DNA from 3 places in the Priestia sp. ST2 genome. Region 3 is predicted to be linked to each of the others. Evidence: riboswitches for the same ligand, from Rfam matches in the RefSeq annotation. Region 3 holds a riboswitch; each other region holds the start of a gene.
What was found. A riboswitch is a leader RNA that binds a small molecule or an ion and turns the genes downstream of it on or off. The one in region 3 is predicted to bind lysine.
Positions count from the first base shown of each region.

Region 1: another riboswitch for lysine. It lies ahead of lysA (diaminopimelate decarboxylase); the one in region 3 lies ahead of AC0KUU_RS00880 (aspartate kinase).
Region 2: another riboswitch for lysine. It lies ahead of dapA (4-hydroxy-tetrahydrodipicolinate synthase); the one in region 3 lies ahead of AC0KUU_RS00880 (aspartate kinase).

Region 1 is NZ_JBVVNT010000002.1:421,998-432,465, forward strand. Features, by position in the region: gene AC0KUU_RS08560 (NAD(P)/FAD-dependent oxidoreductase) at 1-142, opposite strand, end outside; gene AC0KUU_RS08565 (CBO0543 family protein) at 478-990, shown strand; lysine riboswitch at 1,057-1,239, shown strand; gene lysA (diaminopimelate decarboxylase) at 1,385-2,713, shown strand; gene AC0KUU_RS08575 (dicarboxylate/amino acid:cation symporter) at 2,766-4,028, shown strand; gene AC0KUU_RS08580 (hypothetical protein) at 4,167-4,301, shown strand; gene AC0KUU_RS08585 (hypothetical protein) at 4,452-4,637, shown strand; gene AC0KUU_RS08590 (LysR family transcriptional regulator) at 4,774-5,685, shown strand; gene AC0KUU_RS08595 (O-methyltransferase) at 5,872-6,558, opposite strand; gene AC0KUU_RS08600 (pentapeptide repeat-containing protein) at 6,737-7,456, opposite strand; gene AC0KUU_RS08605 (PadR family transcriptional regulator) at 7,475-7,804, opposite strand; gene AC0KUU_RS08610 (GNAT family N-acetyltransferase) at 7,971-8,549, opposite strand; gene AC0KUU_RS08615 (hypothetical protein) at 8,731-9,204, opposite strand; gene AC0KUU_RS08620 (aminoacyl-histidine dipeptidase) at 9,449-10,468, opposite strand, start outside.
Region 2 is NZ_JBVVNT010000002.1:985,969-996,436, forward strand. Features, by position in the region: gene gdhA (NADP-specific glutamate dehydrogenase) at 1-1,063, shown strand, start outside; gene AC0KUU_RS11435 (YesK family protein) at 1,120-1,401, shown strand; gene AC0KUU_RS11440 (CynX/NimT family MFS transporter) at 1,530-2,756, opposite strand; gene AC0KUU_RS11445 (hypothetical protein) at 2,947-3,150, opposite strand; gene AC0KUU_RS11450 (DUF421 domain-containing protein) at 3,629-4,279, shown strand; gene AC0KUU_RS11455 (CBS domain-containing protein) at 4,469-4,894, opposite strand; gene AC0KUU_RS11460 (DMT family transporter) at 5,263-6,108, shown strand; gene dapA (4-hydroxy-tetrahydrodipicolinate synthase) at 6,371-7,258, opposite strand; lysine riboswitch at 7,386-7,564, opposite strand; gene AC0KUU_RS11470 (hypothetical protein) at 7,823-8,080, opposite strand; gene AC0KUU_RS11475 (hypothetical protein) at 8,142-8,429, opposite strand; gene AC0KUU_RS11480 (H-type small acid-soluble spore protein) at 8,835-9,014, shown strand; gene AC0KUU_RS11485 (hypothetical protein) at 9,132-9,302, shown strand; gene AC0KUU_RS11490 (DUF3243 domain-containing protein) at 9,551-9,868, opposite strand; gene AC0KUU_RS11495 (hypothetical protein) at 10,321-10,468, opposite strand, start outside.
Region 3 is NZ_JBVVNT010000001.1:177,146-187,613, reverse strand. Features, by position in the region: gene AC0KUU_RS00930 (ABC transporter ATP-binding protein) at 1-57, opposite strand, end outside; gene AC0KUU_RS00925 (cation:proton antiporter) at 248-1,459, opposite strand; gene AC0KUU_RS00920 (cation:proton antiporter regulatory subunit) at 1,460-1,960, opposite strand; gene AC0KUU_RS00915 (hypothetical protein) at 2,109-2,435, opposite strand; gene gerE (spore germination transcription factor GerE) at 2,639-2,863, opposite strand; gene AC0KUU_RS00905 (acyl-CoA thioesterase) at 3,038-3,487, opposite strand; gene sdhB (succinate dehydrogenase iron-sulfur subunit) at 3,551-4,324, opposite strand; gene sdhA (succinate dehydrogenase flavoprotein subunit) at 4,328-6,115, opposite strand; gene AC0KUU_RS00890 (succinate dehydrogenase cytochrome b558 subunit) at 6,145-6,753, opposite strand; gene AC0KUU_RS00885 (YslB family protein) at 7,243-7,770, shown strand; gene AC0KUU_RS00880 (aspartate kinase) at 7,822-9,054, opposite strand; lysine riboswitch at 9,196-9,373, opposite strand; gene uvrC (excinuclease ABC subunit UvrC) at 9,439-10,468, opposite strand, start outside.

The DNA of each region.
Region 1 (10,468 bases), on a different contig from region 3:
GGCAAACAATTCCTGCTGCTGCATCAGTAGCTTGACCTGCATCCTTGCGATCTATCAATGTCACATCTGCTCCTGCTTTTGCTAAATGATATGCTGTAGAAGCTCCAAGTACCCCAGCTCCAACTACGATGTATGTTTTCATACCAAAACACCCTTTTCTTTCTTCTAATATTCTCATGCTATATGTACGCAACTTTAGCATAGCAAAAAAAGAAGTCACATACTAGGCGAAGCTATCTTGAGCTTATTTTTGAATCTTGCTGACTTTGACATATAGCTCCTTTCATTGTAAACAAAAGCGCAATAAGTTCTTTTACGGGAATTATGGTGAGCTGAAGCAAACCACAAATAGTGATCACCCATATTTAACACTGCGCTTACCGCTTTTTTATTATAGTTTCTGAATAAAAAAATGAAAGAATAAAACCACTATAATATGTAAATAAAAAGAAATAACCATTATTTTAAGGAGAGCGTATGCAATCTTCATTTGTATTATTTTTCATCATTCTTGGTTTACTATTTGGCAAGTGGCGAAGGTATCAAGAATACTATCCTACTTTGCTGTTTTGGGTCACAGGGAATTTGCTTTATGAAGTGCTGCTGTTTCATCACCGCGTATGGGTATTTCACCCTGTAGGTATTGATCACCTTTTTCTACCCGATCACCTAATGGTTTCCCTTGGAATAACTTTAATTATTTATCCGTTTGTTATACCGGTTTTTTTAGGAAGGCTGCCGCTGCATGTAAGCGGCAGGCTGTGGTGGATTCTTTTGTGGGCGCTTTTATTTACTGTGATTGAGTTCATTGCTTATGTTAATCACAGTATCACTCATCATTATGGATGGTCGCTGCTGTGTTCTTTTCTCTTCAACATTGCCACGTTCTCACTTTTAGTCATTCATCAGAAGACAGCACTGGTCGCTTGGATTCTATCTGGAAGCTTCATAGCTTTCTTATTTATTTTTTTTGATATTCCTATGCCTTAACTTTTCATTGACTAGACGGAGGAAAAGGAAATATAATAGGAATTACATTTAAATATAATTTTCCTCTCTGAGAATAGAGGTGCATGAAATCAAGAGTCACTTATTGGAGACTAATGGAGTCTGTGAAGATAAGTAAAAGGGATTTCGTGCCGAAGTATATAAACATCCATTGTGTTCATATACTGGTTCAGTATTGAATAAATGCTGAGCTGTCACAAACCATTTGGTTTGTGGAGAGCTATTGAAGAGATGTTGATGCCTAGAATGTAATAATACTTTATTATTATGAAACCAAGACGCGTGAACATCACTTCACGGGTCTTTTTTGTGTTTTTCTACTGACCATCAAAGTTCAAAGTTATAGTTGAATGATTTAAATGGAGGGATACGGAGTATGTACTTACATGGAACGAGTAAAATTAACAGCAGCAATCATTTAGAAATTGGGCAGTGCGATACGGTCGAACTGAAAAAACAATACGGCACTCCCCTATACATCTACGATCAAGAATTAATTGAAACGAAATGCAAGGCCTTCCATTCAGCCTTTCGAAGAAGCGGATTTTCATATCAAATCGCCTATGCAGGGAAAGCATTTCTTTGTATGGAAATGGCTAGCCTTTTAACGAAGCTTGATATGTCACTAGATGTGGTCTCAGGAGGCGAATTATTTACAGCGTTTGAAGCTGGATATCCAGCTGAACGCATTCATTTTCACGGCAATAATAAAACGATTGAAGAAATGGAAATGGCTCTTGATGCGAATATTGGCTGTTTTGTTGTTGATAACTTTACCGAACTTGAAGTTTTGCATGCCTTAGCAGCTGAGCGCAAACAGAAAGCATCTATTCTTCTGCGTGTTACTCCAGGAATTGAAGCCCATACACATGAATATATTATGACCGGACAGGAAGACTCCAAGTTTGGATTTGGTCTTTCCAATGACCAAGCCATGAAAGCGGTAAGTTCTGCGTTAGAAAAGCCTTACTACGATCTTTTAGGCATTCATTGTCATATTGGTTCGCAAATTTTTGAAGTAGATGGTTTTTCTCGCGCCATTGATATTTTAACTGATTTCTTATTCAGCATTCGTGATAAAATGGAATTTGAAGTAAAAGTTTTAAACGTAGGTGGTGGTTTTGGTATTCGTTATACCGAAAGCGACTCTCCTCTTCCAGTTGAGTATTATGTAGATGCACTGACAGAAAAGCTAAGCCGCACGTTAACTGAACAGAATTATACCCTTCCAGAAGTCTGGATTGAGCCTGGAAGAAGCATCGTAGGAGAAGCAGGTACAACGCTTTATACAATTGGATCAACGAAGGAGATTCCAGGTGTACGAAAATACGTAGGAATTGACGGCGGTATGACCGATAATATCCGTCCTGCTCTTTACGATGCAAAACATGAAGCTGTCTTGGCTAATAGAGTGACGGATAAAAAAGATGAAACAGTATCAATTGCGGGTAAATGCTGTGAATCAGGAGATATGCTTATTTGGGATATTGATTTACCGCGCGTTAATCAAGGAGATTTATTAGCAGTGTCCTCTACAGGTGCCTACAACTATTCAATGGCTAGCAATTACAACCGTATTCCGCGCCCTGCTGTTGTATTTGTAAAAAATGGAGAAGCTCGTCTTGCTGTAGAGCGAGAAACATACGAAGATTTGGTGCGTAAAGATGTAAAGCCAGTCGTTACTACGTATGCAATGAGCAAATAATAGCTGTTCTTGCGTAGTAAAGAAGCTATTGTTGTTTGGAGGAAATCTAACTATGGTTTTAAGTGTATTTAAAACGTACAGATCATCGCTTATTCTGCTTCTCGCTATTTTAATTGGCGGGATAGCAGGATATGCTATCGGGCCGGATGTGGCAGTCGTAAAGCCCTTTGGTGATTTGTTTCTTAATTTAATGTTCATGATTATCGTTCCCCTTGTCTTTTTTAGTGTGGCTTCGGCGATCGCAAACATGAATGAAATGAAGCGTCTTGGTAAAATTATGCTAGGTATCGCCGTTGTGTTTATCGCCACTGCTGCTGTTTCAGCCGTTTTAGGCTTTTTAGGCGCATCACTTTACAATCCGCTACATAATGTAGATACTTCTGCCATTAAAGAATTGATGGGTGACAGTGAAAATACAGCTGAAAAAATGACGCTTTTAACTCAGCTTGTTAGTACATTTACTGTACCTGATTTTGTTCAGTTATTTTCGAAAGAGCACATTTTACAATTAATTGTCTTTGCCGTTATTTTCGGTATTGCTACAACGATGGCTGGCGAAAAAGGACAGCCTATGGCGAAATTTCTGACTTCGGGTCAAGAAGTATCGATGAAGGTTGTTAAAATTGTGATGTACTATGCCCCAATTGGTTTAGGATGCTATTTCGCTACTGTAGTAGGAGAACTTGGACCAAAGATCTTACAAGGGTACGCTAGAGCATTTATTCTTTATTTATTAATTGCAATCGTTTACTATTTCGGTTTCTTTACGCTATATGCATGGATTGCTGGCGGTAAAGCAGGAATTAAGCTGTTTTGGAAAAATGCAGCTGCTCCTTCTATCACCGCTATTGCTACCTGTTCTTCTGCTGCATCTATTCCAGTCAATTTAGATGCAACAAAGAAAATGGGTGTGCCGCTGGATATTGCTGAAACAGTGATTCCACTAGGAGCAAACACGCATAAAGATGGTTCTGTTATCGGTGGTATTCTAAAGATTGTTTTCTTATTCAGTTTGTTTGGCAAAGATATGACGTCTGCTACGAGTATTTTGAGCATTTTAGGCGTAGCCTTTTTAGTTGGAGCCGTAATGGGAGCAATCCCTGGAGGCGGTATGATTGGCGAAATGTTAATCATTACAATTTACGGATTTTCGCCAGAAGTTCTGCCCATTATCGCGGTCATTTCCACAATTATTGACGCCCCTGCTACGCTTTTAAACAGTACGGGAAATACAGTAACAGCGATGCTTGTTACAAGGTTTACAGAAGGAAAAGACTGGATTAACAAAATTATCACCACCGATAAAGTCGCTTAGTAAAAAAGCAAAGGGAACAGTCTTAGTGACTCTCCCTTTGCTTTTTTCGTGTGCAGTAATATCGATAGCGGTGTATAAAGTCTGTACATACGCACATTCTAAAGGTATGTTTCATAACCGGACTGGAGGTGTCGTCTAATGAGTAACGCTGCAGGAGGTTCAAAGAAAAATCAACCGAATGATGCGAATCACGTAAGCGCAGAAACAAAAGCTCATCAAAAACGTCTTACTGAGCAAAACAAACAAGAGCATCAAGCTGAAGAACGAAAATAAAATGACGTTAAAGAGCGCAGCGCCTGCGTTCTTTAACGTCATTTTATTTTTAGAGAGAACTTCATACCCCTGCTCGTTATGGGGCTATCGTACAACCTCCTTTCGAACTTTTACATATTCTATTAATAGGTTTGTAAAAGGAGGAATGACATGGTGTTTTCTTGGCTAGAGATTACAGCTGCAGCCTTTGGACTTTCAGTTATTTTGATAAGTTTTGCATTTTTACCCGAACGCACATACAAAAGTCTTTATATCCCTCATCAGCTAGTAGCAAAATCTATTTTTCTCTATAAAAAGATTATTCGTTTTATAAATCAATTTCGACAGAAACTTTAGCTCATTTCCTTTCCCTGTTTTTATTCATTGGATATATCCTCCCCCTTTTTAATCAGCGCATTTACAGTAAATAATTTAGTGGTTAAAATAAAGAGTAAAGAAAAAGGATAAGCAGTTTGCAGAAATGGAGTTTCACATGGAAATCAGAGACTTAGAATACTTTATAGAGGTAGCGAATCATAAAAATTTTACAAAGGCAGCGCTGCAAGTTCACTTGTCACAAACGGCTTTAAGTAAAGCCGTCAAAAAAGTAGAAAATGAACTAGGATTTGAGCTTCTTGATCGTTCAACAAGAGAATTAAAGCTAACCGATGCAGGAGAAGTCGTGTATCATCAGGCAACTAAAGCTCTGTCGGTGTTAAAAGACATGCCTCACTTGTTGGGAGATTTAATGAACTTGCAAACAGGGCAAATCAAGATGGGAGTCCCTCCGCTCATCGGGACCTTGTTTTTCCCGAAGATTGCAAAAGCATTTAATGAACAATACCCTAAAGTATCTCTAGAGCTTATTGAATTTGGAGCAAAAAAAATTGAAGCACTTGTGGAAGAGGCTGGTGTAGATATGGGGATTGTTATGCTTCCTCTTACAAGCGGTCATGATGAGCATTTTCACGTATACCCTTTCGTTAAGGAGAGATTTCTTTTATACGCGCATAGAAACCATCCTTTAGCAAAACGTTCTTCCGTCTGGATGAAAGAATTGGAGCATGAAAAATTCATTATGTTCAGTGAAGAATTTACGCTGCACGACCGGTTAATTCAAGATGCTTTAAAATCAGGCTTTGTGCCTTCTATAGCGTATAAAAGTTCTCAATGGGATTTAATTATTGAATTAACAGCGGCAGAACTAGGTATTGCTATTTTACCCGAATCGCTTTATGCCAAAGTGAAAGATCCCAATATTACTACCGTACCTATTGCAGATCCTGAAATGATGTGGGAACTTGGAATTATTATGTTAAAAGAACGCTACAGTTCATTCGCTGTACGAGAATTGATTAATTTTTTAACCGAAAAACAAATGACAGATAAATTGGGGCTCCTTTAAAAAAGAGTCTGGAACAAAAGTATGTTAGTTGAAGGACAATCCGAACGAGTTTGGTCGAGAATCCAGCTCATTCGGATTTTTTTAGGATGATGATGAACGCAGGTTTCATGTATGTATTTGCTTCTAGCTGTTGATTGGATGAGTTTCGTTATGTCTCCGTTTCTTTTTAGGTGTAATAAAGTTTTATCATTCAACAACCCCTACAATGAATCCATCATAGCCTTTGCTTCCAACAGTTTGTATAGCCGTGGCGCTTATTCGTTTTTCTTGAGCCAGAGCATTCATAAATTGGCGAATTCCCTTTACATTTTCATCTTCACTTTCTGAGTTCACCACATGCCCTTGACGAACAACATTATCACAAATAATCGTACTTCCTCTTTTCGATAATTCTAGAGCCCACTTTAAGTAATTTGGGTTATTCGGCTTGTCAGCATCAAGAAAGATAAGATCAAACGGCTCTGTTCCCTTATCCTTTAATACAGCTAATGTATCAAGCCCGGGGCCGACAATGACTTCTACTAAGTGGCTTACTCCCGCTCTTTTTAAATTAGCTCTTGCTACTTCTGCATGCTGAGCGCTTAATTCGAGCGTAATCAGCTGTCCGTCTTTCGGAAGAGCTCTGGCTAGCCAAATCGTGCTGTACCCTCCAAGAGTACCAATTTCCAAAATGCGTTTAGCTCCTTTTAATGAAGCTAACAAATGCAGAAACTTTCCTTGATTAGGCGATACGTCGATGGCAGGTAATCCAGCCTCTTGATTTGCCTTCAATACCTCATCAAGAACAGGGTCAGGTTGTATAAGCTTATCATTCATATAAAGATCCACTTCATTCCAAATTTCATATATAGACATTTCCATACTCCTCCACATAAGTGATAAAAGCTTTATTATTCAAAGATACGAATATGTTTTTCTCATATCCACCTTGTTGCCGTAATCGTTCGTATTATGAATGTGTTCTAGCTTTCTAATAAACTATCCTGCTCGCTCTTAAAAAGAATTGCTATATGTCCATAAAAAAAGACCTTCAGAGAGGTCTTTTTTATCTTTAAATAATCGTAACTTTACTAAGATCTATTTTGGCACTTTTTAAAAAGTTATATGTCAATTTATCCATTTTTGCACCTTCAAAATCAGATTTCTTTAAATCTGATCCTCGGAACTGTACATTTAGCAAAGTTGCGTGGCGAAATGAGGCTTTTTTTAATGATGTTCCTTCAAAGATTGTTCCGTTAAATGTTTCTTCGTCAAATACAATGTCTGTTAAATTACATTGCTTAAAGTACGTGTTGTCATAGATACAGTCTTTAAAACTGGCCTGTTTAAAATTTGCCCATTTAAATTGTACGCCTGTTAAATTAACGTGATGAAATATTGCTTTCGTTAAATTGCTGCTTTTAAACATGCTGTCCGTAAGATCTGCGTAGCTAAAATCAGATTCATTCAAATTACTGGCATTAAATTTCCCTTTATACACCGATACAGAACGAAAATCAGATTTTGTAAGCTCGGTCTTTGAAAAATCCATAGGGACGGTTTGCTTTAATTCCTTTGTTTCTACATTCATTGATTGAATCAGTTCTGTAATATCACCGATAGAATTGATTGTCATATAATAAGCCTGTTCTTCATTATGCCCGTCTTTTTTGTAATCTGTAAATTTTTCCTGCAAGTTCTGTGATAGTTCTTCTTCTAGATCTTGAACATTTTCTACATCCTGATAAGGAGCCAAAATGTTATGCACATGATTTTTTATTTTTTCGTTCATTTATAACATCATCCTTTCTCACAACAATAAATCAATAATTTTTTTCGCTTGCTCCCAATTTTCTTTATTTTGTTTATATACGCTTTTTCCTTGTTCTGTAATTTTATAATATTTTCTGCGGCCGCCTTGTACAGCATCTCCCCAGTAAGAAAGAATATGGCCGTCTTTTTCAAGGCGCTTCAAGCTTGAATACATTGTGGCTTCTTTTAATTCATACTGCTCTTTAGAGTAGGTATAAATAAGCTTACTAATTTCATACCCATACTTATCACCGCTGAGAAGTAATTTTAAAATCATTGTATCTGTATGTCCCCGAAGTAAATCTGAAGACATTTTTGCATATACCAAAGTATCACCTCTTTATGTATAATTTAAATCATATTACTATGACAGTCAAGGTATTATATTTAATAAGATACACTAATATATAATTGCACATATGTAAACATATGTAAACAGCTTAACAGGAGAAAATAGCCGGTAGAAACGTACCGGCTATTTTCTAGGAGACATCTTATTCTTCGTTATAGCTGAGCTTAAATACTATCGGCGTACTTTCTGCTGATATTTTCCAAACCATGTGGTGATACCCCTTGCTCCAGTAATCTTTTACTAAATAATCAGGGATTCCAAATATGTTTTTCCATACTTCCTGAGCATTTTTGTATCCGCTGTCCAAACAAATTTTTTTAATTTCTCTGCTTTGAAGTGTAAGCAGCATAGTATGTAAAAGCAGTGTTCCTACACCTTTTCTTTGGTACTTTGGATGAACAAAAACTGTGCCGATTTCAATCCATCCTTGCAGCTCTCCTTTTGTACACGCCGTAATTAATTCACTAGCAGGACCATATTCAATACAGCCAATAATCTTATTGGTGCACGTATCTATTCCGAGCCAAAAGAATCGATGTTTTCCACCGCTATCAAGGTCACTTTTTAAATATTGTTCTTTACTTTCAATTTCTATTTGTATATTGTTCACCATTTCAGATAGACCCTCTTTATGAAAGGTATCTGTGATTACTTCGTTAAAAAGCTCGTGGAGTTCTGCGCGGTCTTCTATTTTTGGTCTTCTTATTTCAATATGATGCAATGTTCATTCCTCCTTGTTATTTCACGGCAGAATATGAAGCTTTACCATTATTATTTATTATTTATCAATCTATGTTGATAATCCTTTTCTCTCTCTACTGTTTTTCCAATAAAAAAGCACGAGAAACTTTGAGTTCTCGTACTTTTTTATAATATGGATTCTGCTTTTCTATTGGGAACTGTTAATACTGATTCACAAAGCTCTGGATTTTACATACGAATTCAGAGAGATTCTCTTTTATCTCTTTATCCTCTGTTTTCTCTACTTGCTCCTGTATGGCATCAATCATTAAACGTGCTCTTTTAGGATCTATAGAGGCCGGTTGGCTGCTGTTGTTTGATAGACTTTTCAAAATTTGATTAGTCATTTTGTTTTTATCGTGAATATAAAATAATATTTGAGGAACTTGATTAATTAACAAATTTACGTATCTGCGAAACTCCTCTATCTCATATAATTCTCTTGAATTACCTTTAAAGCCATCAACGGAAAGCATAAGACTCTGGTAGCCTTTATCACTGCGTTGATTAAGTGCTTTAATCACTTTCAAAAACCGATCGAACTTTAGATAACGTATTTCGTCTTTCCTTAATTCTAAAAATTCAATTTCTCCTTTTTCCAAAAAGGGATCTTTGATAAGACTATTGTCATTCATATACATTCTCTCCCTACTAATTTATTAGTTGCAGAGCTTGTTTTGAATTCATTTGTCTATCGTTTTAGTAATTGTTTACCTCTTTTAGGCCCGTTTTAAAACCTTTATTTGTAAAACGCTTACATAAATGTTCTCAATTGCCTGACGTGTTGACGGAATTCTGCTTATTATCTGCTAAATGACGAATGAAAAAGAGCTCCTTTACAGAAGCTCTTTTTTTAAAATTATAGGGATGCTGATAACTTTATATCTTATTTGCTTCTTTTAATACCGCTAATAAGTATTCCCATGTCTTAATAGTAGACGGAATGCTCAGGTGTTCATCAGGTGTATGAACGTCGTACATATCGGGACCGAGCGAAATGGCGTCTAATCCAGAGATTTTTCCCAGGAAAATACCGCATTCAATTCCAGCATGGATGGCGATGATCTCCGCCTCTTCCCCATACTTTTCTTTGTAAACCGTTTTACATAATTCACGAATTTTTGAATCTGCATTGTACGCCCATTCAGGGTAATTGCCTTTTGTTTCAACTCTTCCTCCGACTACTTGAGCAAGTATGTGCACTTGACTTACTATTTTTTCTTTTAAGCTTTTTACTGAGCTGCGGATTTCATTTTGAAAAACAATCTCAGACTCTGTCGTCGTAATCACACCTAAGTTGGTAGAAGATTCTACTAATCCTTCGATATTCATACTCATGCTTTGAACGCCGTTTGGTGTTAGCATAATAGCTTGTACAATTCGTTCTGTCGTTTCTTTTGTAAAACATTTCTCATCGGAAGAAGATTTGTTTATTTTTACATATACGCTCGGATCAGCCGCTTGTAATTCATTTTTTACTATTTCGTTCCACTCACGAATCTTATTCTCTAACTTTCCTACCTCAGAAGGCTCAACTGATAGAATTGCTTCTGATTCACGGGGAATCGCATTTGATTTTAATCCTCCACTAATGCTGCTTAAAGAATAGGGAAGTTCATGTTGTAAATCATGTAAAACTCTTCCTAGCAGTTTATTAGCATTTCCTCTTTCTTTATCAATTTCCATTCCAGAATGTCCGCCGCGCAGTCCACCAATGCTTAAGCTATATGTTTCTGAGTTATCGGAAGGCGATTCCCAGTCTACGGGAATACGAAGCATGCTTTTTACCCCGCCTGCGCTGCTGACAAGCAGCTTTCCGTCCTCTTCTGTATCAAGGTTAATAAAGATTTTCCCTTCAAAATGAGCTGGATTTACAGCAATGGCTCCGCCCATAGTTGT
Region 2 (10,468 bases), on a different contig from region 3:
AAGATTTCACCCATCTGTCAACGCAAGTATTATTAAATTTTTAGGATTTGAGCAAATTTTTAAAAACTCTCTAACTGGTCAACCAATTGGTGGCGGTAAAGGCGGTGCTGATTTTGATCCTAAAGGAAAATCAGATGGAGAAATAATGCGTTTTTGTCAAAGCTTTATGCTAGAACTTAGCAAATATATCGGACCTGATACGGATGTTCCTGCAGGTGACATTGGTGTAGGAAGTAAAGAAATTGGCTTTTTGTTTGGGCAATATAAAAAAATGCGTAGCACCTTTGAAGCAGGCGTTCTAACAGGAAAAGGCCTTAGTTACGGTGGAAGTTTAGCTCGTAAAGAAGCAACTGGATATGGAACAGTTTACTTTGTTGAAGAAATGTTAAAAGATAATAATCTCAGCTTTAAAGGCAGTACAGTTGTTGTGTCAGGGTCAGGAAATGTCTCAATTTATGCAATTGAAAAAGCAATGCAGCTAGGGGCTAAAGTGGTCGCGTGCAGCGATTCGAATGGTTATATCTATGACGAAGATGGTCTTAACTTAGAAACAGTTAAACGGATTAAGGAAGTAGAAAAGAAACGCATAAGTACTTATGTAAATGATCATCCCGAAGCGGTTTACGTGGAAAGTTGTAATGGGATTTGGACAGTACCATGTGATATTGCTTTACCATGTGCTACTCAAAATGAAATCGATCAAAACTCTGCAGAATTATTAGTTTCCAATGGAGTAAAAGCAATTGGTGAAGGTGCAAATATGCCATCTACATTAGAAGCTGTCGAGATTTTCTTAGAGAACAATATTTTATTTGCCCCTGCTAAAGCAGCAAATGCTGGTGGTGTTTCTGTATCAGCATTAGAAATGGCTCAAAATAGCACTAGGCTTTCTTGGACTTTTGAAGAAGTCGATAGCAAATTACATGTGATTATGAAAAGCATATACCAAAATAGCAAGAAAGCTGCTCAAGAATACAACGCTCCTGGTAATCTTGTCGTAGGTGCAAACATTGCCGGATTTATAAAAGTTGCTGATGCTATGATTGAGCAAGGTGTTATTTGATACTTTATTAGGAGAATATACTAGTATGGATATCTTGAATTTAAAGGCTGTTAATAATGGGTGACTTACAGATAGTTTCTACAATTATAATTGCTGGTTTAATTGCACTTTCATATGCACTCAGCAGAAAAAAACCTACTATTAAATATATAACACCTCTAATTGTAGGAGTGGTTAGTGTTGGCGTTGTTATCGTAAGTTTCCTTATCGGAGGCTGGATTGGGATGAGAGTAGGAACAATTAGCTTTACTGCTTTTATCTCATCACTTATCTCCCTACTAATTATATCTATAGCTGAATCTGTGAAAAGAAAATTTAGTAAAAACATTCACCACTAAAGTATGTATAGCACATACAAAGTCAGTTTATATAATGCGGATGATTGGTAGAAAAAGAAGCCGTCAAATAATACCAAGTATAAAAGCCCTTTAAAACCTCAGTTCTAAAGGGCTTTTATACCTCTTTATTATTTAGAAGTCACATATTCATTCTTCCCTGCTCCCATACCGGCGATAAAAATAAAGATTGAAACTAAAACTAGCATCAATAAAGGGATAGTCCAGCTGTGTGTAATGTCGTGTAGCCCTCCAAATAACACAGGCCCTACAGCAGATAAAAGATAACCGAATGATTGAGCCATACCGGATAATTCTGCTGCCTCGTTAGTACTTTGTGTGCGTAAGCTAAAGAACATCATTGCCAAACTAAATACAAACCCGACTCCAATTCCAACCATAATAATCCACAATGGGATAAGGAGTGTATTTCCGTACAAGATACCGAATAATCCTCCAATAAGCAAAACAGCTGGAATGACTACTAATAAACGCTGATCTTGCAAACGGTCGGCTAAAATAGGAACGAGGAACGTAATAGGAAGTACAGCAAGCTGCATTAACGATAACATCCAGCCAGCGTCCTGAGTATTCAATCCTTTTTGTTCAAGAATTTCCGGCATCCATGTAATAACTGTATAGAAGATAAAGGATTGAAATCCCATAAACAATGTGACATTCCATGCTAATCTAGAACGCCATAAGTTAATAGATTCAACCTTTTGCACTGTTTGTTGAGACTTCGTAGACTTATGTCGATTTCGCAATTGTGGTAGCCAAATGAAAATGGTAAGAAGAGATAAAATCCCCCAACATCCAAGGGCTCCGGTCCATCCTAAACCTGATACTGAAGAAATGGGAATACTTATACCAGACCCAATAGCGCCGCATAAATTCATAGAAACTGCATAAATTCCTGTCATCATGCCTATCTTTTGTGCAAAGTTATGTTTAATTAGACTAGGTAACAATACATTTCCAATAGCAATAGATAAACCAATTAAGATCGTTCCTACAAATAATGTTTCTACTCCACCAAAAGAGCGTATTCCAATTCCGATTGTTAATAAGATTAAAGAAATAAATAGCGTAAACTCCATGCCAAAACGCCGAGCTAACTTGGGAGCAAAAGGAGATAGGAATGCAAAAGCTAGTAAAGGCACTGTAGTTATTGTTCCTGCTAAAGTATTAGATATTCCTAAACTGTTACGAATAGAAGCTACCAGTGGGCCCACAGATGTTAAAGGGGCTCTGAGATTAGCTCCAATTAGGATAATGCCTATAATCAGTAATCCTATTTTAGGATTTATATTTAGTTTTGGCTGTTCTAGTTGATTTGTTGTGTGTGGGATACCCATGGTAGTTATAGACCCTCCGTATATAATCTTAAAGTTTTTAAAATTAAGTAATATATTCATTTACTGTGCAGATTGCCATGGTAGCATCCACAAGTTTACAAAGTAGGTTCAATTAAAATCGGTATGAGAACTTACTTCAACTATTTGATGACCAGATGTATGTAAAAAATCTATCCTATGGTTATATAAATCAATTAACATATGATTTATGTGATGCTTCTAACATTGTTTTATGCAGCTGGATGTCAGCTTTTTCATAAGCTTTTCCCTGCTTTGTTTGTAGTCGGTCAGTATGTACGACAGATTGTATAGCCTCTCTCAATGCATTTCGGTTCACTTCAAATTGTTGCATTAAATTCGTTTCAGAAAGGATCTGTCTTCTATTTTCCCATATACTCTATATTCATTTAAGGATTCGATTTGGAAAACAACTTCTTCTACAAGTGACATACGATTTGCCTTTAATATATCAACTGTACATCCCTCTAATTTTTAGAGGGATTGGTTCACTGGTTATTTTAGCACATATATATGAGAGTATAAATATGGCTGCGGTATTAGACAGCTAAATGTATAAATACTAATACCTTGAGCAAACTATTCAAGATGCCTAAACGGCATCTTTTTTAATGCATATGATATACAAAACAAAGTTAACATAATGAAGGTTCTCCCCAGTTAATTGTTTATATAATGCTTCTGTTAAAAATCTAGTGCCATGAATAACACTTTAAACACTTTGTACGTTACTCATTTAATTTTTAACATAAAGAAATAAACATCCTAGAGAATCAGCTAAGTGTATAAATCTATATATTACATTCATCCCTGTTCCAAGAGAGAAAAAGATTCTAATGAAAGGAGAGCGTAAAGTGGAAATCATCGAAGTAAGCTGGCGTACAATATTATTATATGTTGTTATTATTATTATTTTTCGTTTTATCGGCCAACGAGGCATAAATCAGCTAAATGTCATTGACCTTGTTGTTGTGCTTATGATAAGTGAACTTGGAGTTGTTGCAATTGAGGATACGGGAGGTTCTTTACTTTATCAACTTGTACCTATTCTTATATTAACAGTTATCCAAATAGGCCTTACATATATCCAATTAAAAAGTCAAAAGTTACGCAGAGTACTAGATGGGCAACCTATTATTGTAATAAAACAAGGAAAGATTGATGAAAAGCAAATGAGGAAATCACGTTATAATTTGGACGACTTGCTTTTACAGCTTCGGGATAAAAATATAGGAGATATCCGTGAGGTGGATTATGCGATATTAGAGCCTTCGGGTACATTATCTGTATTTAAAAAACCAGAAAGCAAAGATAAATCAGGATCTGTATTTTTACTTCCCCTTGTTATTGATGGGATCATTCAAGAAAAGCATTTAAATCTAATAAATAAAAACTCTTCTTGGCTTTTCAACGAATTGAAACAAAGAGGATACAAAGACGTGAAACGTATTTTATATTGTAGTTTTTTAAACGGGCAACTTTTTGTGGATATAAAAAATGAATGATAAAAAAATCCAGGACGAAAATGGGTTTAAACTTGGCTAATTCTATAGAAAGCCATAAACTGCTGGAGCTATTGAATACAAGATCTTTAAAAGCTGTAATAGCCATGTGTTGTTATATATAAACTAAGAGCAAGCTAATTTTTATTAGCTTGCTCTTATCTATAAGATGAAGTACAAAAAGAGTTTTTTTTATTTATTAAGCTCAGCAGGAGCTGAAATATTCTCAAGAACTTTTCCTGTTTCTTTATTTGAAGTATTACTTACCGCTAAATCTCCCAGAGAAACCATTCCAATGAGTTTTCCACCTTCTACAATAGGAAGTCTGCGTATTTGATGCTGAGACATAAGATCTGAAGCCTGCTCTACAGACATGCATTTTGTACCAGTAATGACATCAGTGGTAATCATTTCAGATATTTGTGTATTCGTATTAAAATTATTAGCTAATCCCTTGACGACTAAATCACGATCCGTTATTAGGCCTATTAGTTTATCATTTTCACAAATTGGAATAACTCCTACATCTACATTCTTCATCATATTAGCTACCTCACCACATGAACTTTTAAGGTTACCTGTCTCAACATTAGAAGTCATCACTTCTGTTATATTCATAGCAACTCCTCCTTTATTTAATCATTGTCTTACTTCACTTGATTCCCGCACCTCATCTTCTAAAACGTCCATTTGAGTTTTAGGATACAAAGCTTTAGGTTTTAATGAGAAGAAAATGGTGAATGGATTTGAAAAATTCATCGCATTTTATTGGACAGTAAAAAGGTGTAAGAATAATAGGAAACGAGGTTTTAATAAAAGAGCACAATCCGTTGGTTCGTAATAAATTTATACTTCTCCTCTTCTCATCTTTATACTTTTACAAAAGAGTTATTCGAAACTATTTTTCATTAAATTGAAATATTAAAACTATTATATAAATTGTATAATTTAGTAGTATAAAAACTACTAGGAAGGAATTACACACTATGTTATGGTTTATATCTGCTTTAGGGACAGCTGTATGCTTCGGAGTAAATAATACTTTATTTAAATGGGGTGCTCTTCAACATTTATCTAAAGTGTGTATTCAACTTTTCTTTTATTGGATTTCTTTTTTTATCCTCTTATTATTTACTCTTATTAAAGGAAGTTTTGAATTTCACATTTTACCTATTTTAACGGGGGCACTAATCGGTATATTAAATGCCAATGGCAATATCCAAATGTCGAAAGCCTTTGAGAAAGGACCTGCGAGTATTACATCTACCATTATTGCGATGAATACAGTCATTGTTGTTATAGCTACATCCTTATTATTTCCTCAATCCATTCCTTTAACAAATTGGATTGGTATCGTCATTATTATATTGGCAGCTTGTATTATTCAGTATCAACCAAACAAAACGGCACACATAGAGTATAAATTATGGATTTTGAGCTGCTGTTTAGCTCTTCTATCTATCGGCACAGTTGGTGTTATTATGAAATTCAGCACGTATCAGCACTTTAGCATGGGTGAAATGCTTGTTTCAATGTATGGTGGAGGAGCTGTCTATTTAAGTTTATTAGCTCGGAAAGAATTTAAACAATTAACTGCACATAAAATTGAAATAAAGATAGGTATACTAGTTGGTATATTAAGTACGATTGGTTACAGCTGTTATTTATTCGCCCTAAAGGAAGGTCCATCCAGCGTGGTTTATCCAATCATTAGTTTAAATTGTATTGTTGTTTTAATTGGGAGCTTAATTATCTTTAAAGAAAGACTTAAAAAATATCAATTAATAGGAATTATTCTTACTTTATGCGGAATCGTGTTGACTAAGATATAAGTTTTTGCACCAATACCGACAGAAGAACGAACATATAGTGAAATAGGTCTCCCTCTGTATGGCAACTGAAGATGTATATAGTATACATACATAGAAAAAACAGAAAAACTCCCCCAATGCGTTAAGGGAGTTTTTCTGTTTTTAGGAGTTAGCTAAATGATGATTCATCCATCTTGAGCTTTGTGCACCAATCTTGCCTTAATGCATCGATTGAATCGGTCGTTTTAGCTATGCTCTCTCTTCTAATCTGTTTTTATTTATTTCAACAGGTAACGTTAATGCCGCTAGTTTGCAGAACTTCTTCTAGCGCACTTTGCTCTTTATTGCTTAAAGGAACCATTGGCAAACGAACACCGCCAACTTGTATTCCATTTAGATTTAATGCAGCTTTTACTGGTGAAGGACTTGGCGCAATAAATAATGCTCTCATAATTGGAAGCAGATTGCGATGTGTAGCAGCAGCTTTTTGGACATCGCCATTTTTGAAGGCATTAATCATTTCTTGCATATCATTGCCAATGATATGGGAAGCAACTGAAATAACTCCTGCCCCGCCAATTGCTAATACTGGTATTGTTAACCCATCATCGCCGCTGTATAGTGTAAAGTCGCTAGGTGTTTTGCTAATAATCTCTGCCATGGCATCCAAGTTGCCACTTGCTTCCTTAATTGATACAATATTAGGAATCTCTGATAGACGAACAATTGTTTCAACAGAAATGTTAACTACGCTTCGCCCTGGGATATTGTAAAGCATAACTGGTAAAGAGGTTGACTGGGCAATCGTTTTAAAGTGCTGGTACAAGCCTTCTTGAGACGGCTTATTATAGTATGGAGCAACGAGCATAATACCATCGACTCCTGTTTCCTCTGCAAGTTTCGTTAAGCTAATCGAAGCTTGCGTGTTGTTTGAGCCAGTTCCAGCGATGACGTGGACTCTTCCCGCAGCAGCTTCTACCACACATTGGAATAATTTAATTTTTTCTTCTGTGGTTAATGTTGGAGACTCTCCAGTTGTACCAGCTACAACTAAGCTATCTGTGCCATTTGTAATTAAATGCTCAACTAACATTTTCGTCGCGTTAAAATCAATTTCGCCATTCTGATCAAACGGGGTAACCATTGCTGTTAATACTTGGCCAAAATTCATAACTACACACCCTTTATAAATTTTTAAAAATTAGAGGGGTTAGGGCCATTCATAAGAAACGCAAAAAAGCAGCAACGAGGGATTCGTTGCTGCAGTAGAAACAATATTTATCAAAAATAGTTTCCGTGCGTAAGATAGCCCTCCATACAGTTTCCCATATGACAGTTCTGTATTTATTCAACAGCAGAACCAGCTTCAAGAACATGAGATTCTTTCGGCTTCGGCAAATACCCCTTTCCACAATTGTCATTGGATCTCATTCTCCTCAAATTGTATACTTATGATCTTTGCGCCTCTATCCTCACTTCAAAAAATATTGAAATAAGAAAATATTTAATTGAATTTAATATAACAGTAAATTTCCTTTCACGCAAGAATCATTTAAGTATAATTTTATGGAAACCTTGTAATTAAGTCCTTACACTTATTTTTGAGAGAATGACTCCGGATTATTGACTCAAACCCACAATCTCAGTATCACTCATATTACTATTTCACCTTTCTTTTTGCTATTCACCACATGTTTTAACTTACATATTATGCACATCATAAAAAGCCACCCGCTTAGAGTGACTTAGCATTAGGTTTATTCTTTACTTCATCAGGTACGTAATCTAAAAGTACGGATATTATTGTATTAAAATGCCATGGAGTAAGATTGTTGCCAGCACTTTCTTTTAACTCAGTTCTTAGCTTTTCACCCCATATAGGATATTTATTGTTGCTTTTTGCTTCCTCTAACATATAATCGACTACATTTAGTACTTTATAATATTCATTTTCTTTTGCGCTAATATAATAATCCCTTTGTTTATAGTTCATATCTCCAATCCCCTTTTGGTTATTTATGAACAATAAATTTTTTCATAAGATAGCATCAAATTTAGACTATATCTCTTATTTCCTTATAACATCTACATTGATTTAAATAGTTTATAATATCTTGGTTATTTACTTCTTTGATATTATCTCCAAAAAGTTCAACGGCACTTTCTAAATGTTCCCTTTTATTATCAATCGTTAGTACATATCGAAGTGCATCAACTACTGGTGCATTATGGTATGTACGACGAACGAAATACTCTTCGATTGCCTTATTTAAGTATTCTGATTCAGCCTTTCTAAATTTAGCTTCTGACCTTTGAAGGTTCTTTACCTCCATCTCTATCATAAACCCCTCATCCTCTCCAATTTAATTTACTATTTTATTCCCCTACTAGAAGTAAAATAAAACTTAGTTTGTATACAAATTAATATATTTTCTCAAAATAAAAAACACCTGTGAAGACAGATGTTTTTTGTAAACTTAACATATTAAAGGAGAAATGATTTGTCAGCAAAAGGAGGAATCTGATTAGGTACAGTATGTGCTCATTTTTCGTATTTATACGTATTCGAATTAAAGAATAAAATGAGGTTAAGCAAACCCATTGATGTTCGATTTTTGTAAGGTTAAAGGATAGATTAATTTTTGAGGGAATGAGTTGTAGCGTGTAGTCAAATTATTGTTGAGGAAATATAGCTTTATCTTTTAATTGATGCATTGCAGGGACATACTAAAAAATGAGGTGATAATATGGAAATAGATCGAGCTAAGCAAATTCTTTCTTCACCCAAGGAAATTGATGTTCATTACCACGGAGTTCCTATTTGGATTAAAAGTGTAGATGAAACATCAAGTATGGCTACCGTTCATGCGAGAGGAACACATGATGAAGACCGTATGGTTCCAGTCCTTGATTTAGAAGAAAAATAAAAAGTCACAAAGGAAGGATATGGAATTTTCATATTCTTTTCTTCCATCTCCAAATAGAACCGAATAACTAATACCATATTTCTCTAAGCTTTATTTATAAGAAAAAAGAGGTGCAGCATGAAAGAGAAAAAAGAACCACAATTCAGAAGTGGCGAGCTAGAAAATGCGGAACTAAAAGGCTATTATGGAATGGATCCTGAAACTAGCCTTCAATCTGTTAATTTTGCTACGACAGAGAACCCATACTTAAATGAACATTACCAGGAAGATTCTAAAGAAAATGAATAAAGAGGGAAGAAAATAACCGATCTTTATTTCTTTTCTTTAGTTATACATTCTTAATAAGTTGTCAATAAAAGGGGTTGCAGATACCATATTTCAATCTCGGCTTATTCTTACTTCTGCAAAGATATTACCTAACACATAACGAATATAAAGAACCAATTGTTTTACGCAAGTGGCTCTTTGCTACGTTAATTGAATACACTTGAATCCCTAATAAATAATGGCAAATAACAATTTATTAGGGATTTAGCTTATTCTTTAACTAATTTAACAAGCATATGAGCAAGATGATGTTGTTCTTCCTCATTTCCAACTTTCCATAACTCATGTAACAAGTATTGCTCTTCATTTTGTGGCTCCTCATGTGTTGCGAGATAATCAGCTATTTTTTTAGCTGCTAGAGCTAATTGATTATCATTTAACCCTAGTTTCTCACCTTTTGTGACTTTATCTCCTAAGTAACTTTTAAATTCGTTAAAACTAGAAAGGATGTTGTCTTTCTTCTCTTGACTCATTTCATTTAGTTTATCCTCTACTTTATTTTCAACGGTTTCAGTATTATTGTTCATTTTTCATTCTCCTTCCAATTAAGTATTAATGTTCTTATATGGTAAATCGCCCATTTACAGGTATATAAACATTTCGTAGCCTACTCATATATTAAGTAGAATAGTTAACGGGCTTCAACATAGTGAACACCTCTTTTTTGATGAGTTTAAATGTAATATATTGGATATTTTAAAAAAGAAAAACTCCCCTAGTGCGTTAAGGGAGTTTTTCTTTTTTTAATATTAAGGGTGTAATTACTTGTTACTTACATATCATTTAATATTTTTGTAGATATTTATTATAACCTATCAATGATTTCGAGAAAACAAAAAATGAAAGCGATTACTTTGGATTTAAAATACTAAATGAAACATAACTGTTTTTTATGAGATGTATTTTGGTTCTGAAAAAATACAGAGCTTAAGCTTAAATGGTCTAAAGTTTCTCTTATATATTAATATATAAGAAACTTTTATTCTTTCTCGTTTCGTGGCATAGCATTAGAAACTATAGAAATGTCTCCAGTATAATATTTATGCGGATAAGGATCAGAAGACTTAGCAGGCTTTGTTACAAACTCTTTCTCAAGATCACCTAATTTGGTTTCATCTGTATTATTC
Region 3 (10,468 bases):
AGTTACTTGTTCTCCTTTTTGAAATGAGCGGTTAACAGATTGAATGACAACACTCAAAGCAGTTCCTCCTCCTTGAATTTTTAAATTAAAAGCTCGTTCATCTAAAAACACAAAAGCTCCTACCTGAAAAAGGTAGGAGCTTTCGGTTGACCGATCAGCCCGTTGCTATATTTAACTGATTTGTTATTGGATTATTTTGAATTTTATCATATTAATCCGATTTGTCAACTGCGTTTTATATATTTTATCACTTTGATTCTTGAGGATTTGGCTTTTTCCATTTAAATACTGAGTTTAAAAATCCGTATATATGCTTAGACTCCTTCGTTAACAAAGGGCCAATAATAGCTAAGATCAATACATAAAGCGCGGCGAATGGCTGAAGAATTGCGGATAATCCTCCTTCAATTCCAATGTTAGCCATAATGATCGAAAACTCGCCTCGTGACATAATCGTTAACCCAATGTTGGTAGAGGCCTTGTGTGACAGCCCGCTTTTTCTTCCTGAAATCATACCGGCTGTAAAGTTACCAATGATCGTAAGCGCAACTGCGCCAAGCGCAAGCCATCCTGCATCCCACAGCGTAAGAGGATCAATACTTAACCCGAAGCTGAAGAAAAAGATAGCTCCAAAGAAATCACGAAACGGTACGACAAGATGTTCAATCCGATCGCGATGTTCCGTTTCAGAAAATACAAGTCCAAGCAATAACGCACCAATTGCTTCTGCCACGTGAATTGTTTCTGAGAAGCCTGCCACAAAAAACAATACCGCAAAAACGACGATTATAAAGATTTCGTTTGATGAAATATTTAAAAGTTTATTTAGCAGCGGCGTGGCTTTTCGAGCAATGATAAAGAACAGCATCATATAGCCAAACGCAATTAAAATAGATGTTAAAGATCCAGCAAGCGATCCGTGGTCTCCAAGCACCAACCCTGAAACGACAGAAAGATAAACGGCTAAGAAAATATCTTCAAACATGATGATCCCTAATATCAGTTCCGTTTCTGGATTCGCTGTTCGTTTTAAATCAACCAATACTTTTGCGACAATTGCGCTGGACGAAATCGTAATAATTCCAGCGATAATCAGCACTTCAAGAAGAGGATTTCCTGTCAGGTATCCATACAATAATCCTAAAGTGAAGTTAATTAAAATATAAATAGATCCTCCCACCGCGATGGACCTACCTGATTTAATTAGCTTTCCAACTGAAAATTCTAATCCTAAATAAAAGAGTAAAAAGAGAACTCCAATTCTCCCCATGAATTCAATAATCTCTTGGCTTTCAATAAACTTTAAACTGAATGAGCCAAACTCAGGAGCATGGGGACCGACCGCCATGCCCAGCAGAATGAGGAATGGAATAATCGTAAATTTAAATTTATGTGCTAGTATAGCCGCTAAAGCTACTAGTAACAAAGCTGTCCCAACTTCAAATACTAAATGATCCAATTATGAACTACCTCCTTGTGAAAGCAATTCTTTAATGAGCGTTTTTAAATTTCCTCGTTCTCCAGAGATAACAAGCGTATCTCCTTCTTCAATTAACGTATCTGGTCCTGGAGTTGATAATTTTTTTTGCGTGTTTTTAATGACGGCGATGATAGTGACATCATAATTGCTGCGAACGTCAATTTCACCAATTGTTTTACTGTGAGCTTTCGCTTGTTTTTCAACTTTGTACCACTCAATAACTAAGTCATTGAATGCCACTTCAATGGTTTCCATTGCTTTTGGCTTGTAAATCATGCCGCCTAAAATTGCAGCTAGCTGTCTTGATTCCGTATCTGTTAACGTAATGTCAAAAATGCTTTCTTCTAAATCTTTTTGATCGAAGTGATAGATTTCACGTCTTCCATCATCATGAATGATAACGACTACGCGGTTTCCTCCGCTTGTCTCAATTTCAAATTTACGGCCGATTCCTGGTAACTCCGTTTCTTTAATCATCATTGAATGATCACTCCTATAAAGTTTTTAAAAAGAATTTTTTAATTTTGCCGCGTTATTTGCCTAGAAAATCCGCATAGCAAATAAGCCTAAGAATAGTTGGTAATTTTAGGTTTGAAGAAAAGGCTGTTGAAATTTCAACCTTTTTTATTTAATTGAGGTAACTTGATTGAAAGATTTTTGGGTAAAAAAGTGTTTTCTTGAGGATAAAATACGCAATTTGATGCGTCGGAATGATGAGTTTGGCACTCACCCATACTAAAGCAAAAGTTACTATCACACTTTGTATGAGAGATCCTATTTGTTTAACGCTGTGCTTAGCTCCTGGAGACATGTGCACGATATCCGTGTAATGCTGAACCGAACTTTTTGTGACCTTCACTTTTTCAAAGTCGTTATCAATAAATTTATCTGGCAAACTCGCAAAAGGCAAACAGAATATCATGCATAACAATAAGCTCATCCATATATTTTTCATCATCTCACCTCTCTTTCTTCTGAACTAGTATCTCCTTACTTAAAAGTATACGTACTCTGAAATTCAATTTCAAGCAATAAGTTTTTTTTATAAAGATTTACCTTTTTTATAATTTTTTCTTAACGTTATTCTTTTTAGATATGTATGCGACACTGAAAAAAATATACAAAAAGCTGGCTTTCTAAGAAGAAAGCCAGCTCATGTTATAATTCAAGTTCTCCCATTCGAAGGAGTTCTACGACTGCTTGAGAACGCCCCTTGACTCCAAGCTTTTGCATCGCATTAGAAATATGATTTCGAACTGTTTTTTCGCTAATGAATAGTTCACTCGCGATTTCTTTTGTTGTTTTGTCCTGTACTAAAAGCTCGAATACTTCTCGTTCACGCTTTGTAAGTAGCGGTTTAGGTTGAAACTCTTTTTCTTTCAATGTAACCCTCCTTGCCTGATCCTGAGTTGAACTATCGGATGGGTGTAAATTTAGTCAACATATCTTATGTGCGGTATGCCTACGCGGTTACTAGTTTTAGAAAAAATATGCAAAAAACTCTTTTTCACCTTTAAAAAAGAAAAAAAGCCTGAAGAAAGAGCCTTCAAGCCATTTTCATATATTTGATAAACACCTTTTCATCTCTTCATTCCACGGGACGCTTTTTCCTGTTTCTTTAGAAATTTGCACCATTGTTCCTCTCCCGGTGAGTACAACCTCTTTTTGCTCATTTTGAATCATATAGTGTAAATCAACCGACGAACGTCCAATTCTATGAGCTTTTACAAAAACAGATAGCATGTTGCCAAAATACACTTGTTTGACATAATCGCACTGCAAATCAGCCACCACCGGTATCGTTCCCTCATGCTCACTCGTCCACTTTTGCATAAAGCCAATATGGTGAAAGAATTCCGTACGTATTTGTTCAAAATAAACAAAAGGAACCGTATTATTTAAATGCCCAAACATATCTGTTTCCGAAAATCTTACCTTGATCTCCTGCTTAAACGAAAATGACTCTTTCCAATGATCCATGTCTTCAATATACGAAATATTATTCATCTGTATTTCCTCCGTTCGTCATAGACAAAATAAAACCTCTCCGCATGGAGAGGTTTTGAGTGATTATACTTGATCGCTACCAAAGAAACTTCTGAATGCTTGAATTGTTGTATCGCGGTTCAAAGCTGCGATTGAAGTAGTCAATGGAATTCCTTTTGGGCATGATTGAACGCAGTTTTGAGAATTCCCGCAGTTCGCTAGTCCTCCATCACCCATAATCGTCTCTAAACGTTCTCCTTTATTTAACGCACCGGTTGGATGGGCATTAAACAGGCGAACTTGAGAAAGCGGTGCTGGACCGATGAAGTTTGACTTGTCGTTTACATTTGGACAAGCTTCTAAGCAAACGCCACATGTCATACATTTGGATAACTCATACGCCCACTGACGTTTCTTTTCAGGCATACGCGGTCCTGGACCTAAATCGTATGTGCCATCGATTGGAACCCATGCTTTTACTTTTTTTAGTGAATCAAACATACGGCTGCGGTCTACTTGCAAATCACGAACCACAGGAAATGTTTTCATTGGCTGTAAGCGAATTGGTTGTTCTAGTTTATCAACAAGAGCTGTACATGACTGACGAGGTTTACCGTTGATGACCATTGAACAGGCTCCGCATACTTCCTCTAAACAGTTCATTTCCCAGTTTATCGGAGCAACCTCTTTACCTGAAGCATCAACAGGGTTACGTCTGATTTCCATCAGTGCTGAAATAACGTTCATATTCGGACGATACGGAATTTCAAACTCCTGATTGTAAGGAGCAGATTCAGCTGAATCTTGACGTGTAATAATGAAGCGCACTGTCTTTTGGACTGTTTGTTGTTCACTCATTGATTAACGAACCCCCTCTTGTTGTTTTTTTGGTTTTTCATCTTTTTTCTTTGTGTAGTCGCGTTTACGCGGTTTAATTAACGATACGTCTACCTCTTCATAATGGAAAGAAGGAGCCGTTTTCTTATCCACAAAAGATGCCATTGTTGTTTTTAAGAATTCTTCATCGTTACGATCTGGGAAATCTGGCTTATAATGAGCACCGCGACTTTCGTTACGGTTGTAAGCTCCTAGCGTTACAACACGTGAAAGCTGAAGCATGTTTTGCAACTGACGAGTAAATGTTGCCGCTTGATTACTCCATTTAGCTGTATCATTAATGTTAATACGATCATAGCGTTCAATTAATTCTTGAATCTTTTCATCTGTTTTTAACAGTTTGTCATTGTATCGTACGACTGTCACGTTGTCAGTCATCCATTCCCCTAGCTCTTTATGAAGAACGTATGCATTTTCTGTACCTTGAAGATTCATGATATTGTTCCATTTCTCTTCTTCTTCTTTCACATGACGATCATATACGCTTGAAGAAATAGCATCTGCGCTCTTTTCTAAACCATTGATGTATTCAACCGCTTTAGGACCGGCAACCATACCACCATAAATAGCTGATAATAATGAGTTTGCTCCTAAACGGTTCGCTCCGTGCTGTGAATAATCACACTCACCAGCTGCGAATAAGCCAGGAATATTTGTCATTTGATCGTAATCCACCCATAAACCGCCCATTGAATAGTGTACGGCTGGGAAAATTTTCATTGGTACCTTGCGCGGATCATCGCCCATGAATTTTTCATAGATTTCGATGATACCTCCAAGTTTAATGTCTAGCTCTTTTGGATCTTTATGTGAAAGGTCCAGATAAACCATGTTCTCTCCGTTGATTCCTAACTTCTGCGCTACGCAGACATCAAAAATTTCACGAGTTGCAATATCACGAGGTACTAAGTTACCGTATGCAGGATATTTTTCCTCTAAGAAATACCAAGGTTTACCGTCTTTATATGTCCAAACGCGTCCGCCTTCTCCACGAGCAGATTCACTCATAAGACGAAGCTTATCATCTCCTGGGATAGCAGTTGGATGAATTTGAATAAACTCTCCGTTTGAATAATATGCACCTTGCTGATACACGATAGATGCCGCTGAACCTGTATTAATAACTGAGTTCGTCGATTTTCCAAAAACAATTCCAGGTCCACCTGTAGCCATAATAACCGCGTCAGCTGGGAACGTTTTAATTTCCATTGATTTTAAATTCTGTGCAGAAATTCCGCGACAGCTGCGCTCATCGTCAAGAACAGCACCTAAGAATTCCCATCCTTCGTACTTTGTCACAAGTCCGGCAACTTCATAACGACGAACCTGCTCATCTAATGCGTACAATAATTGTTGACCCGTTGTTGCTCCAGCAAAAGCCGTACGGTGATGCTGCGTCCCGCCGAATCGTCTGAAGTCTAACAAACCCTCAGGAGTACGGTTAAACATAACACCCATGCGGTCAAGTAAGTGAATAATACCAGGAGCTGCTTCACACATTGCTTTTACAGGTGGCTGGTTGGCTAAAAAGTCTCCGCCGTACACTGTGTCATCAAAGTGTTCCCATGGTGAATCTCCTTCACCTTTCGTGTTTACGGCTCCGTTGATTCCACCTTGCGCGCAAACTGAGTGAGATCTTTTTACCGGAACTAGTGAAAATAAATCTACTTGCTTGCCAGACTCAGCAATTTTTATTGTTGCCATCAAGCCAGCTAAACCGCCACCGACTACGATGATTTTTCCGTTACTCATCGGAACCCCACTCCTTCAAAACCTTAATTTTATGCAAATGCGAATAATGTACGAACACCTACAAATGTAAGTGCTAAGAAGATTGCTAATGTCACATAAGTTGAAATTCTTTGAGAACGTGGTGTTACAGTTAACCCCCAGCTAACTCCAAATGACCATAGACCGTTTGCAAAGTGGAAGATCGTAGATACAACACCAACTATGTAGAATGCAAGCATTGCCGGGTTGCTTAAAATTCGTTCCATCATTTGAAAATCTACTTCTTTTCCAAGCGCAGCTTGTATTCTGGTTTCCCATACGTGCCATGTGATGAAGATAAGTGTGATTACACCTGAAACACGCTGAAGGATAAACATCCAGTTACGGAAAAAACCGTAGTTGTTAACGTTTGTTTTAGCAGTGAATGCGATGTAAAGACCGTATATTGCGTGAAAAACGATTGGTAAGAAAATAATGAAAATTTCTAGAGCATAGCGGAAAGGTAAGCTCTCCATGAAGTGAGCTGCTTGATTAAATGATTCTTCTCCCTTTGTCGCGAAATGATTCACAACTAAATGCTGTGTTAAGAAAATCCCGATTGGTATTACCCCAAGTAATGAATGGATTCTCCGATATTGAAACTCTCTGTTTGCCGCCATCTGCGTAGACCCCCCTTAGTTAAATGAACATAGTTTGTGAAGAACTTTCTTACTCCCACTAGACAAATAGATTAATCGTGAATACAGGAAATGAAAACCTTTGCATTTCCTAATAAAGTATGTGACAGGTTAATTTTACTCCCATCGATTAAGAGCGTCAAGGCAAGATGTTTAAATCTTCTATAAAATATAAATTTATAAAATTTTATATTTGTTAACGCTTACTGTATTGATGTTACAGATTTTTTCTTTCTATTATAATATTGCTTGCCACAAATAAGTAAGCGTTTACTTTATGCTTTTATTGTAAACAAGTTCACAAAACATTTACACAGGTAAAAGTACCCTTTTAAAAGGTATATTATGGATTTTTCATCTTTACATCTAACTCTTTTTACCATAATAAAGATCCTCTTACATTTTATTAAAAAAATGCGTGAGAGGTTTTTTAGATTTGTATATAATAGTAGTAAAGAAAGAGGGGAAAGCATGAGCAATTTACAAACAGAATCACAGCAAGAACTTGAAGAGACGATGGAAACATCAGAACCTAATGTCACAGCTGAAACAGAGAGAACTCTTGATCACGTTTCATATTTCGGATACAGCCTTTTGCGTGACGTGTTAATTCCAGAGCTTCTTGGAGACGAAACAAATACCATTTCATACTGGGCAGGAAAACACCTTGCTCGGAAATACCCATTAAATACAATGGATGAAATCGTCGCTTTTTTTAAAGCAGCTTCCTGGGGAACACTGACGCTTGCAAAAAAAGATAAATATTCACTCGAGCTTGAGTTATCAGGTGATGTGGTCAGCAAAAGATTTCAGCAGGAAACTTGTTCGTTTCATCTTGAGTCAGGATTTGTGGCTGAACAGATTCAGCGTCAAAACAACTGCCTAACAGAAGCCTACTTAACACATAAAGAAAAGAACGGAAAAGTGCTGATTTCCGTGCAGTGGGACCGAAAAGATATCTTACCTACCGAAACACGCGCGGAGCGTTATAAAAAGTAGGAAATACGTATATATAAAAGACGTGGAGATACCACGTCTTTTTTCTCTTCTTTATACTTGCACTGCTTGCTGCTCTTCTAATTCAAATGCTACGTGAAGCGTCTCAACAGCTTTTACCATATCAGCATGCGGTACAACTGTAGATACTTTAATTTCAGACGTGCTGACCATCTTCACTTCAATTTTCTCTCCTGCCAGCACTTCAAACATTTCGGCTGCAACGCCTGGATTAGAAATCATGCCAGAGCCGACAATTGATACTTTAGCCAAACCGCTTTCATGTTCAATACGCGTATATCCCAAAGTAGATTTATACTCTTTTAAGACGGCAAGAGCGGCGTCTACGTCTACGGTTTTAATAGAAAATGAGATAGAGAGACGATTATTAGCCGTTACGTTTTGAATAATAATGTCCACATTTAACTGTTCTTTTGCTAATGCTGTAAAAATAGTAGAAAGAGTTTGCAACTCGTTGTTTAACCCTTCAATTGTCACTCGTGAAATATTATCTTCAAACGCAATTCCTCTTACGACTAAGTTTTGTTCCATTGAAACTTCCTCCTCAACAATCGTTCCATTCTCGTTTTCTAAGCTTGAACGCACTTCTAGCGGTACCTGATAATTTTTTGCAAACTCAACAGCGCGCGGATGCAGCACCCCTGCTCCCAAATTAGCTAATTCTAACATTTCGTCATATGAAATAGAGTGAAGCTTACGAGCATCTTCTACATAGCGCGGATCTGTCGTAAACACTCCTGTTACATCTGTATAAATATCACATTTTGCAGCTTTTAATGCTGCGGCAAGAGCTACTGCCGTCGTGTCAGAGCCGCCTCGACCTAATGTTGTAATGCTACCATCTCCTGAACAGCCTTGGAATCCAGCTACTACTACGATTCGGCCTCTATCTAATTGGCTTTGAATACGAGTCGTGTCAATGTGCTGGATTCGTGCATTGCTGTGAACTGCTTCCGTCTGGATACCAGCTTGCCAACCTGTTAGCGAAGTTGCTTCATACCCTTTATATTGAAGGGCCATTGTTAACAGGGAAATCGTTACTTGTTCTCCAGTTGTAAGAAGCATATCCATTTCGCGTTTGCTTGGACTGTCCGTAATATCACTTGCTAATTTCACCAGTGCATCTGTAGTTTTGCCCATTGCCGATACAACAACAACTACTTGGTTACCGCGCTCTGCTTCTTGAATAACACGGTTTGCTACATGTTGGATACGTTCAACAGAACCAACAGATGTTCCACCAAATTTTTGAACGATTAATGCCATAATTTTGTTCATTCCTTTTCAATAAATTTGCATATGCAGGATGATGAGAAGCTAAATTTTTTTACTCAGACAATAAAAAAAGCAATGAGATGAGCTCTCATTGCTTAACGAACGAAAATTATAAAACATAACCGTCCACTGCCGTGAGATAGCTCTCCAAGAATCTACATCTTGACAATCCTACGTTTATTCAACGCAGAACCAGCAATCATTACTATGAGGTAATGTTCACTTCGGCAAATTTCCCTTTCCGCATCATTCATAAGAGCTCATACCCTTCCTGATACGTACTGATTAAATTTGCACCTCTATCTTCACTTCATTTGATGAAGTGTCGTATGAAATTAGTTAATAGCTTATCAAATATTTTCTATTATTTCAAGACTATTTTTGCAATGTTTCATAAATTTTTTCAGCGATGTTTTGAGGAACACCTGAATTTCGAATATCATCAACCGTTGCTTCTTTCAATTTTTTCACCGAACCAAAATACTTTAACAAAGCTTTTTTACGTTTTTCGCCCACTCCCGGAATATCGTCCAGAACAGACTGAAAAGCGGACTTAGAGCGCACTTGACGGTGGAAGGTAATCGCAAAACGGTGAACTTCATCTTGAATTCGCTGAAGCAAATAAAATTCTTGACTATTGCGTTCGAGCGGTATGATTTGAGGAGGCTCACCAATCATCAGGTTGGAGGTTCTGTGCTTATCATCTTTGACAAGACCTGCTGTAGGCACTAAAAGTCCCAATTCATTTTCGAGAACGTCCTGTACTGCAGCTAAATGCCCTTTGCCTCCATCTACAACAATTAAATCTGGAAGCGGAAGACCCTCTTTTAACGCTCTGGAATACCGTCTGCGAACGACTTCTCTCATGGAACTGTAATCATCTGGTCCCTTTACGGTCTTAATTTTATATTTGCGATATTCTTTCTTTTCCGGTTTCCCATCAACAAAAACAATCATCGCAGAAACGGGATCTGTCCCTTGAATATTTGAATTATCAAATGCTTCAATCCGATAAGGAGCGGCAATTCCAAGCTCTTCTCCTAACCGTTCAACTGCGCCAACCGTGCGCTCTTCATCTCGTTCAATTAAATAGAATTTTTCACCGAGCGCAATTTTTGCATTTTTACACGCAAGTTCTACTAATTCTTTCTTTTTGCCTCGCTTTGGATGCTGAACCTCTACTTCTACTAATTTCTCAGCCAACTCTGCATCAATCGTTGCTGGAACCATTACTTCTTTTGGCTTAATATTTTTGGCATAAAACTGACCGATAAAAGTTAAGAAATCTTCTTCTGGCTCTTTATAAAAAGGAAACATAGAAACTTCTCGCTCAATTAACTTCCCTTGGCGAATAAAGAAAACTTGAACACACATCCAGCCTTTATCATAAGAATAGCCAAACACA